2 regions of the Exiguobacterium sp. s39 genome follow, and region 1 is predicted to be linked to the other one. Evidence: riboswitches for the same ligand, from Rfam matches in the RefSeq annotation. Region 1 holds a riboswitch; the other holds the start of a gene.
What was found. A riboswitch is a leader RNA that binds a small molecule or an ion and turns the genes downstream of it on or off. The one in region 1 is predicted to bind FMN.
Positions count from the first base shown of each region.

Region 2: it holds a riboswitch for FMN, as region 1 does, so the genes downstream of both, ribD (bifunctional diaminohydroxyphosphoribosylaminopyrimidine deaminase/5-amino-6-(5-phosphoribosylamino)uracil reductase RibD) here and KNQ11_RS09100 (ECF transporter S component) in region 1, are expected to answer to the same signal.

Region 1 is NZ_JACSNA010000001.1:1,738,416-1,743,804, forward strand. Features, by position in the region: gene KNQ11_RS09075 (NAD(P)/FAD-dependent oxidoreductase) at 1-669, shown strand, start outside; gene KNQ11_RS09080 (GNAT family N-acetyltransferase) at 930-1,421, opposite strand; gene KNQ11_RS09085 (GNAT family N-acetyltransferase) at 1,418-1,921, opposite strand; gene KNQ11_RS09090 (NAD-dependent epimerase/dehydratase family protein) at 1,918-2,784, opposite strand; gene KNQ11_RS09095 (HesB/IscA family protein) at 2,904-3,254, opposite strand; FMN riboswitch at 3,366-3,508, shown strand; gene KNQ11_RS09100 (ECF transporter S component) at 3,664-4,230, shown strand; gene KNQ11_RS09105 (YuzB family protein) at 4,307-4,540, opposite strand; gene KNQ11_RS09110 (NAD(P)/FAD-dependent oxidoreductase) at 4,633-5,389, shown strand, end outside.
Region 2 is NZ_JACSNA010000001.1:2,139,961-2,145,349, forward strand. Features, by position in the region: gene ribA (GTP cyclohydrolase II) at 1-965, opposite strand, end outside; gene ribE (riboflavin synthase) at 965-1,591, opposite strand; gene ribD (bifunctional diaminohydroxyphosphoribosylaminopyrimidine deaminase/5-amino-6-(5-phosphoribosylamino)uracil reductase RibD) at 1,576-2,616, opposite strand; FMN riboswitch at 2,776-2,920, opposite strand; gene KNQ11_RS11065 (M20 family metallopeptidase) at 3,104-4,309, opposite strand; gene KNQ11_RS11070 (MetQ/NlpA family ABC transporter substrate-binding protein) at 4,332-5,150, opposite strand; gene KNQ11_RS11075 (methionine ABC transporter permease) at 5,170-5,389, opposite strand, start outside.

The DNA.
Region 1 (5,389 bases):
ACCGTCATCTTGACGGCAGGAAACGGCTCGTTCGCTGCGCGTCCACTCGGAGTGGCAGATGCAGAACGCTTCGAAGAAACAAACTTACACTATTTCGTCAACGACATGGAACGCTTCAAGGATCGCCAAGTCGTCTTACTGGGTGGCGGTGACTCTGCAGTTGACTGGTCATTGATGCTTGAGCCGATTGCAAAATCCGTCACGCTCGTCCACCGTCGTGATAAGTTCCGTGCCCATGAACATTCGGTCGAACTGTTACACGATTCGTCCGTCAACGTCATGACGCCGTATACACTTGAATCGGTCACAGGTGAGACGCACATCGAGACGCTGACGTTCAAACATGCTGAAAGTGGTGAAGTCGTCGTCGTCGCTGCGGACGATGTCGTCTGTAACTTCGGCTTCGTCTCGTCACTCGGACCGCTCAAAGAATGGGAAGTCGAATTCGAACGCAATTCGATTCGTGTCAATTCGAAGATGGAGACTGCGATTCCAGGCGTCTTCGCTTGTGGTGATATCGCGACTTACGAAGGACGCGTCAAACTGATCGCAACGGGCTTCGGTGAAGCACCGATCGCCGTTAACCAAGCGAAGCTTCTCGTTGATCCATCTGCTCGTCACCCGCAACACTCGACGAGTCTGTTCGAAAAAGTGACGAATCATTCTTGATCAGTCACTTGACAGTCCATCTTTACGGACCGATCTAATATTCTCGCTTTCCTCAGGCGGGAGATAAGCCGCGGTATCCCGCACTCCGTGCGGCTTTCCGGGTCTTATCTATCCCTGACGGAAGCACATAACATGCTTCCTTTTCCTGTAGGAGTCGAGAATATATGGTTTCGCCCGTATCATGAATAATAAAGAACCTTCCAGATCAGCTTCTGGAAGGTTCTTTATTTGTTCGTAGCTCTCGCAATGTATTCATCAGTCTATCTCGTTCTTAGTTGGATAGGCATCCGATAAACCCGTTGCACGAGTTCGACCCCACCTCGCTCAATCATCGATTCTTCGAAGACCTGACCACCGAATCGCTCGTAAAACTGGCACGCTGGATTATCCCGCAAGACAGAAACCTGCATCATCTCATATTCCGCTAAGTCCTCAGCGATGCGTTGAAACAAAGCTTTTCCGAGTCCTTGTCCTTGCGACGCTTGCAAGACATAAATCGCATACAACTCCCCTTCACGCGCATCACTTCGATTCGCTCCACCTTGCGCAAAACCAACGACTTCTTCTCCTGACACGGCAACATACACGCGCTGATTGACTAATGTCTGTTCCCATTGTTTCGTCCGTTTTTCGTGCGATAACTGCACTAAATAAGTGTCCGGAATAATACCTTGATACGTCTCCCGCCAGGCATCAATATGAACGCGGGCGATAGCTGACGCATCTTCAAGACGTGCTTCACGAATCCTCATAACGGGATGATGAAGCGACGTGTCTCGCGTCCATTACGAACAGTCGGCTCGATTTCTTGTCCACCGTTCGCCAAGATGACACGGCGAGATGCTAGATTATCAACGCCACACGTCAACAGCACTTGATCGAGTCCACGTTGCCGTGCTTCTTCTAGCGCTAAACGGAGTCCGGTCGTCGCATATCCTTTCTGACGCTCGGATGGTCGGATGCCGTATCCGATGTGTCCGCCGTACAACTTCAAGTTCTCCGTCAAGTCATGCCGGAAGTTCAGCGCACCGACGATTCGTTGCCCGTCGACCATCCAGTACGTCGAATGGGTGACAAGACCCGGTCTGACTGTTGTCTCCATTTCCTTCAGTTCCGCAAAATAAGCGCCCAGTGGTTCATATGTGTCTCCGACTGCTTCCGGCACGATCGTTTCGCCCGACTCTCGCCAGTCTTCTAAAAAGGCACGATACTCTGTCTCCCACGCAAGAGCTGGTTTCATCAACTGCATCATTGGTGATTGCGCACCTCCTCTTCAATCAAACGATCGAGCCAGTCATCGACATGTTGGAACAGATAGCCCGCTTGTTTCGCAGCTGTCGTATCCATATAGAAATCGCGTTCTGGCGCAAGCGGCGATTCATCCTCTCCTTTTGCAACGAGTTGACTCGTCGTTCCCGCAACGCGGTCGATCTTATCCACTAGGTCTTGAATTGATAAGACACCGTCACTTGCAGCGTTGATTGGTCCGGTCAGTTCCGAACGACCACACCACTCAAGAAAGGCAGCAGCTTCGTAACTTGAGATATACCCCATCTTCGCGTATGTGTTTTCGGCAACGATCGGACGACCGTCAAGCGCCCGCTTGATATGAAAGACGAGTCGCTCCGTATAGTCATCTGGTCCGAGGACGACCGGAAAACGGACCGCAACGACTGGGAACGTCGCCCGTTGGAAGAAATAACTCTCCGCTTGGCGTTTCCCTTCGCCATATCCATGTTCCTTCTCAAGCTCATATTTCCCGGGAAACGGATTGTAGGCACGCTCCGTGATATTCGCACCACCGTCTTCATAGACAGACATCGTCGACGTCAACACGTAACGCCCGACTTTTCCTTCAAACGCGTCGATCGCAAGCTTGGCTTGATACGGCGTGAAGCAAATGTTGTCATAAATGACATCCCAGTGCTGTTGGCTTAAGTCCTTCATCGTACTACTTGACGTCCGGTCCCCTTTAAAGAATGTCAAGCCCTTCGCGACCGGTGGCGTATGCTCGCCGCGTGTGACGATTGTCACGTCATCTCCCGAATCGGCTAAGCGAATCGCAAGCCGGCGTCCGAAGTAGCGCGTTCCCCCGAAGATCAATACTTTTCTCATCCTGAAGCCCTCCCTGTTCGTAGTAGCATTCACTCTCTTAAATATTTCGAGTCAACTGAACAGGTCTCCTGTATAAGAGCAATAAAAAAAATCGTGGACGATGTCCACGATTGGATTCATTAACAGCCACCCGGTGTCCCGGCATTCGTTGCCGTCCGGAACGATGTCCCGCAACCGCATGTTGCGATGGCATTCGGATTCGTGATTGTGAATCCGCCACCGAGCATCGACTGTTTATAATCGATTTCCAGTCCTTTGACGACCGGGTAATCTTTTTCGTCCACGATGACGGTCACGCCGTGCTGTTCGAAAACGAGATCCGTTTCTTTCTGTTGGTCGAATCCCATTCCGTACGACAGACCACTACATCCACCACCTTGGACGAGCATCCGAAGATTCCGTTCATCTGCTGGTGCCTGCGCCATCATGTCCTGGACTTGTAGCGCTGCTGCCTCCGTTAAATGGATCATGTCATCACCTTCCTTTTCTTTAGTATACGCAACTTCTGAGCGAATCGAAACCTAGTTGCTTGAAACTATCTTGAATTCGTTGTATAAATGGTATGTACAACAAAATAATCGTTCCATCTTCAGGGCAGGGTGAAATTCCCGACCGGCGGTAAACAACTCTTCTTGAGTTGAAGCCCGCGAGCGAATAGGGCGCTATTTGCTGATTCTGTGTAATTCAGGAGCCGACAGTACAGTCTGGATGGGAGAAGATGGCGGCATGAGTTTGAATTTGATCGATTTTTGCAATAATCGATTAGGTTTATTTAATGCGGACTTCTCCCCTGTTGATCTCATCAATAGGGGTTTCTTTATGGACGCAGTCATGCCAATACTTCATCGAGAGGAACGAGCAAAAGGAGACAATACTCGTATGAAACGCACACAAAAAATGGTCACTCTGTCAATGTTAGGTTCAATCTCATTTGTTCTTATGCTTATCAATTTTCCACTACCGTTCTTACCGAACTATCTGAAGATTGACTTCAGTGATGTTCCTGCTCTCGTCGCAGCGATCATGTTCTCACCGGTCGCAGGTGTCATCGTCGAAGCACTGAAGAACGTGCTATACTACATCTTCCGCGGAAGTGGTGTTCCGGTCGGAGAATTCGCGAACTTCGCTGCTGGCGTCGCATTCGTGCTTCCTGTTAGCTGGTTCTACCATAAAAAGAAATCAACACAAGGTCTCGCAACTGGTCTCGTCGCTGGTACGATCACGATGGCACTCGGTCTTGCGATTCTCAACTATATCTTGATCCTTCCAGCGTATGCATGGTTCCTCGGTATGGACTACATGGCGGATCCAGCTGTCAAATGGACAGCGATCACAGCCGGTATCTTACCGTTTAACGTCATCAAGGCGTTGTTCATCTCGGCACTCTTCATTCCGTTGTTCTTGAAACTACGACCATGGATGATGCGCCGTCAACAATCTGCCTGATCCGAAAAGCTGCGCCCGCTGACGGACACGAATCCCCTCGTTCAGACGAACGAGGGGATTTTTTGGCTGTCCGTGCTCACAGCTCATTCTCTTCGATTTTTAGGTAAATCTTTTCAAGCAACTCTTCCGGCGTCTCGCCTACGACCGTCTCACCATCAACGAGACAAAAATGATCAAGCGAACAAATGCCGCAATAGCCGAGGCAACCGTATTCGACGACGTCGACGTTCGGGTCACGTTCGAGTTGCTCCATGACGACCTGTGTACCAGCCGCTAAGTTACTGATACAAAATTCAATAATCGGATTCACTTTTTTTCCTCCTTCAAGCAGGAAACGACCTGCCTCATGTCGTATTATACAAGGTCAGACTGATTTAGGGGAACTAAGGGGGATTTTACGTTATGAAGCAATTGGTCGTACTCGGCGGAGGATATGGTGGAATGCGGATTTGTGAGCGATTCAAGGACGAGGAAGTTGCCGTCACGCTCGTCGACCGTCTACCGTACCACGCACTCAAAACGGAATATTACGCACTCGCAGCAGGTACATTATCAGATCGGGATGTCCGGATTGAATTTCCGGAGGGGAAACATCTTACTTATAAATATGGACATGTCATTAAAATTTCACCAGAGACGAATACGGTCCACCTGCAGGACGGATCTGAATTATTCTATGATGACTTGATCATCGCCCTCGGTTGCGAGGATAAATACCACAACATTCCGGGTGCTCAAGAGTTTACATACAGCATCCAGACACTTGAAGAATCTCGAAAGACACAGCAAGCGATCTGTGGTCTGTCACCGGGGTCCGTCGTCTCGATCGTCGGTGCTGGTCTATCTGGTGTCGAACTCGCCAGTGAACTGCACGAGAGCCGGAAGGATTTGACGATTCGTTTGTTCGACCGCGGTCCATCCGTCTTGTCATTCTTATCCGACAAAGTCTCATCTTACGTCCAGGAATGGTTCGAGGAGCATGACGTGGAAGTCATCAACAATTCGAACGTCACGCTCGTCACAGCGGACGACGTGCGTAACGGCGACGATACGTACCCGTCGGACTTGACGATTTGGACGGCAGGTACGCAACCGGTCAAAGTCGTTCGTGATCTCGGCTTTGCTGCAGACAGTGGTGGTCGGATCAAATTGACGGAAC
Region 2 (5,389 bases), 400 kb from region 1:
CGCATGTCCGTCGGATAACCGAGTGCATGGTTCGCTTCGACCGTATCGAGTCCTTGTTCCTGTAACTCATACGCTTTTAACTTCGCCATCAGACCGATGCCGCGTCCTTCCTGACGTAAATACAAGACGGCTCCCCCTTCTTGTTCAATCCGCTCGAGTGCCGCATCGAGTTGCGGTCCACAATCGCAACGCTTCGAACCGAAGACGTCCCCTGTCAGGCATTCCGAGTGTAGACGGACGAGCATTCCGTCGTGCGCTTCACCGGATAAGACAGCGACATGTTCTTTCTTATCTTGTGTCGTATAGCCAATCATCCGAAAGGCTCCGAACGTCGTCGGAAGCAACACTTCCGCCTCCCGCTTCAACGGTCGCTCAAGATACGCGACGAGTGCTTCGATCGTAATCAGTTTTAAATCATGTTCTTCCTTATAGAGAAGTAGATCATCGACCCGTGCCATCGTGCCGTCTTCCTTAATGATTTCACAGATGACGGCGATCTCATCGCTACCGGCAAGACGGGCAAGATCGACACCCGCTTCCGTATGTCCACGTCGCTCCCGGACACCGCCCTCTTTTGCGATCAATGGGAAGATGTGACCCGGTCGTTTGAAACGTTCCGGTCCATCCGTCAGCATCCGCTGAATCGTTAGCGACCGTTCCTCAGCACTGATGCCGGTCTTTGCCTCTTCATGATCGATGCTGAGCGTAAATGCCGTTCCATGTGGATCTGTATTATTCGCTGTCATCGGAGCAAGTTCGAGTCGCTGTGCGATCCGCGGACTGACTGGTACACAGACGAGTCCTTTTCCGTATGTGATCATGAAGTTGATGTTTTCCGGTGTCGCATGTTCTGCGAGCATGACGAGATCGCCCTCATTCTCACGATCCTCGTCATCGCAGACGATGATCGGTCGTCCGTTCTTCAAATCTTCTATCGCGTCTTCAATCAAGTCGAATCCGTTCATTACATGTCGCCTCCTAAGAATGCTGCCCAGTCCGTCTGCTTCTCATGCTGCGTGAAATGATAGAGATGTTTTGCCATCATGTCACACTCGATATTGACGACTGCGCCGCTTGCCAATCGATCAAACGTCGTCACTTGACGTGAGTGCGGAATCAATGAAATCGAGATCGTTTCCGGCGTGACGCGTTGCAACGTCAGGCTCGTACCGTTGATTGCGATCGAGCCTTTCGGAATACAATACTTTTGCCACGATCCGACATCAAACGTATAGACCATCGCTTCTCCATCCGGTCGCCGACTGATCAGCCGCGCTGTTCCGTCGATATGTCCACTGACGAAATGACCGCCGAAGCGACCATCTGCCGGCATCGCCCGTTCGAGTTGCAATGGGCTTCCGACGCGGTACGTGCCGAGGGCTGTTGACCGGATCGTGTCATGGACGGCATCTGCTGTGAAACTAGTCGGACTCATCGACGTGACCGTCAAACAAATCCCGTCGACGGCGATGCTATCACCGATCTTCGTTCCTTCGAGTACCTGGTGCGCCTCAATTTCAAGCGCTAACCCGTTTGGTCGCGGTATCTTTCGTTTTAAGGTTCCGACTTCTTCAATCAATCCGGTGAACATGTCGTCTCCTCCTTTCGGATGTACGTCAGATGGAGATCCGGTCCGACCGTCTCAACCTGGTCGATTTGAAAACGATCTTCGATATCGTGTTGACTATTCCACGCATCGCCTTCAAAAATCGATGGGGCTTGGTAGACTTCGATTCGGTCAACAAGATCTGCCTCAAGGAAAGCGGCTTGAATCGTCGGTCCACCTTCGATCAAAACACTACGGATATCTTGTTCGTATAAGCGTTTCAAAATCGCTTCCGGCGTCTCATACTCACCAACGAGGACCGTCACTTGATCATGACTAACCCGTGGAACACTCGTCAGCCAGTAGGTCGGATTTTTACCATCGCGGAAGACTTGTGCTGTCTCCGGAACCCGACCACGACGATCGACGATTACCCGAATCGGCTCGATGCCTGACGATGCGCGTAACGTCAGTGCCGGATCATCGACGAGGACCGTCTCACTGCCGACGAGGATTGCATCGTGGCGTCCACGCAGGGCACGACCGTTCGCGCGTGCTTCTTCTGACGTGATCCAGCGCTGTTCACCTGTCGCCGCGATCCCGTTCATCGTCTGAGCGATCTTGACGGTCACGGTCGGGCGTTTTCGTTCGATCGTCTTCCAGAATTCCGTGTAGAGGGCTTCTGCCTCATGCCGTAACAAGCCGACCTCGACTTCGACTCCCGCGTCCTGTAGACGTTTGATTCCGGAACCAGCGACGATTGCATGTTTGTCTTCCGTTGCGACGAAGACTCGTTTGATTCCCGCTTGTAGAATCGCTTCCGTGCATGGTGGCGTCTTGCCGTGATGATTGCATGGCTCGAGCGTCACGTAAAGATCGGCACCACGGGCGGCTTCCCCTGCCATCCGTAAGGCTTCGACTTCTGCGTGCGGACCACCGGCAAACCGGTGCGCACCGAAGCCGATGATGCGTCCTTGTTTGACGATGACACAGCCGACACTTGGATTCGGACTTGTTTGTCCGTGTAACATTTGTGCTAATTGCATGGCATAACTCATCATCTGTGACATCGCGTTCACTCCTTTCAAATGAAAAAAGACGCCCCTTGAAAAAGGGGCGTCTGTATAGAAGGGTTCACGAAATACACGGTTCGCTTCCTGCATTTTTTCATGCAGAAAGAGACCATCTCCTGAAAACATTTTTTCAGAAAACGGCTTGAATCGTGTCGTTTCGTTCTTCTCCCATCCGGACTTTACCGTCGGCCCTGGAATCTCACCAAGTCAGCCATGATGCGTACATCACAGGTCGCGGGCTCGTCGATCAATCGATCGCATCACCGCCGGTTGGGATTTTCACCCTACCCCGAAGAACTGGATTATTGAGTTATACAATTTTAGCCTAGCATATCTTTTTCAAGAAAACAAAGCGCAAATGCTTCTGTCTTGTCTCTTTTTTGATTTCGCTCCAGTTCTGTCACCCATCACCAATTCGTGATCAACCGCATCTCAAAAACGACCGGAGCACTTGATAGCAGTGCATCCAGTCGTCGTTTTCCGCTTATAAATATCCGTTCTTCCGATCGTGGAATTCTTGAGCGATCGCCCCGCGCGTCCGTTCATCAGCGAGGACGCGAAGCGCTGTCCGAGCGAGGATTTTCGCCCCCGTGATCAATGCTTCATCTCCAGCTTCTGAACGAGCCGCTTCTTTGAATGCTTCCGTATGCGCGACGAGATCGTCCGGACCAATCTTGATATACGGATGGATCGTCGGAATGACTTGACTGATGTTACCGGCATCCGTCGAACCAAGACCCGGTCGTTCATCTAAGTAGACCTTTTCACCAAGCGCCTCTGCTTCTTCTTGGAACAGACGGTCGAACGTCCGGTTGAAGACGAGGTTATCGACTTCATTTTGGAAGGCGATGACATCGAGCGTCGCCCCAGTCGCGAGTGCCGCGCCTTGGGCGACGGCTTTGACTTTTTCCGTGACGGCATTTAATCGTTCCCGTGTCGTTGCCCGGATGAAGAAACGTGCTTTTGCGTATTCCGGGATGATGTTCGGCGCATCGCCTCCATGCGTGATGATCCCGTGGATCCGGACATCGTCTGGTAACTGCTGACGTAACGCATTGATTCCATTGAAGAGTTGAATGACAGCGTCGAGGGCGTTGATGCCTTCTTCCGGTGACGCCGCTGCGTGTGCCGGACGACCCGTAAAGGCAAAGTCGAGCGGATCGACCGCAAGGGAAGAACCCGTGATCCGTGTTTGACCCGACGGATGGACCATCAAGGCTGCATCGATCCCTTCCAGCAACTGATGTTTGACGAAACTGCCTTTCGCACTACCGTTCGGTCCACCTTCCTCGGCCGGCGTTCCAAGCACGACGACACTCCCGCCGACTTCATCGAGTACTTTACTGAGCGCGATCGCCGCTGCGACGCTCGTCGTGCCGATGATATTATGACCGCACGCGTGACCAATACCCGGCAACGCATCGTATTCAGCAAGAAAGGCAATCGTTGCGCCTGGTCGGTCGCTCGATTTCTTCGCGAAGAACGCGGTATCGTGCCCCGCGACGCCGAGTTCTACTGTAAAACCTTCCGCTGTTAGACGCTCCGCATGGAGCCGCGAAGCAAAGAATTCCTCGTTCCCGATTTCCGGCGTTGCATGAATCCGATGACTTGTCTCAAGATACGATTCCCGTTTTTGTTCGATGTCCTGTTCAATCGTCTCTACCCATGTCGTGCGTACTGGTGTCGTCATACTATCCACTCTCCTTTTGAAATTATTCGCCGATATCGCTCAGTGGAACGAACGTCGGGATCGTACTGCCTTTATATTCTTTTTTGATGAAGGCCGCGACATCTTTTTGTTGATACAGCGATGCGATTTTTTTCAGTTCTTTTTTGTTCTTGTCTTCCGTCCGTGTCGCGATGATGTTGATGTATGGTTGTGCTGTCTCGTTCTCATGGACGATCGAGTCCTTGATCGGGTTGAAGCCAGCGTCAACGGCAATGCCATTGTTGATGATTGATGCCGCGACGTCCGGTAAGACGCGTGGCGTTTGCCCGGCGATGATCGGAACGATTTTCAGCTTTTTCGGATTCTCGACGATCTTATCGACCGAACCGTTGCCATCGAAGTCGTCCGGTAGCTTGATCAGACCTGCTTCTTGCAGTAACAAGAGGGCACGTCCCATGTTCGTCGCTTCGTTTGGAACAGCGATTTTTCCGCCATTTGGAATGTCTTTGACGTCCTTGTATTTATCCGAGTAGATCCCCATCGGTGCGATGACAGTCGTCGCAATCGGCGATAGCTTCAAGTTATGTTCTTTCTTGAAAGCGTTGAAGTAGGAAATCGTCTGGAAAGCATTGGCGTCGATCTCACCCTCAGCCAGTGCCATGTTCGGCTGGACATAATCGGAGAACTTGACGAGTTCGATTTTGATGCCTTCCTTCTCTGCTTTTTTCGCGACATAATCCCAAACTTGTGTGTCTGAACCGCTGACACCGAGCTTGATCGTCTTTTCGTCTTCTCCTGATGCTGCGCACCCGGCAAATAAAATCGTCGTGAGTGTTGCTCCAATTGCTACTGCTTTTTTCATGGCTGAATCGCTCCCTTGATTAATGTCTTCTAATTTTTCGTGCGACGATGTTGCCTGTCGTCTGTAAGCCTTGGACTAAGATGACGAGAATCCCGACCGTGATGATCATGACTTTCGTGTCGAATCGTTGATAACCATAGGTGATCGCTAAGTCACCGAGACCACCGCCTCCAATCGCACCTGCCATCGCTGACGCCCCGATCAAGCCGACCGTCGCGATCGTTAAGTTCAGGATGAGT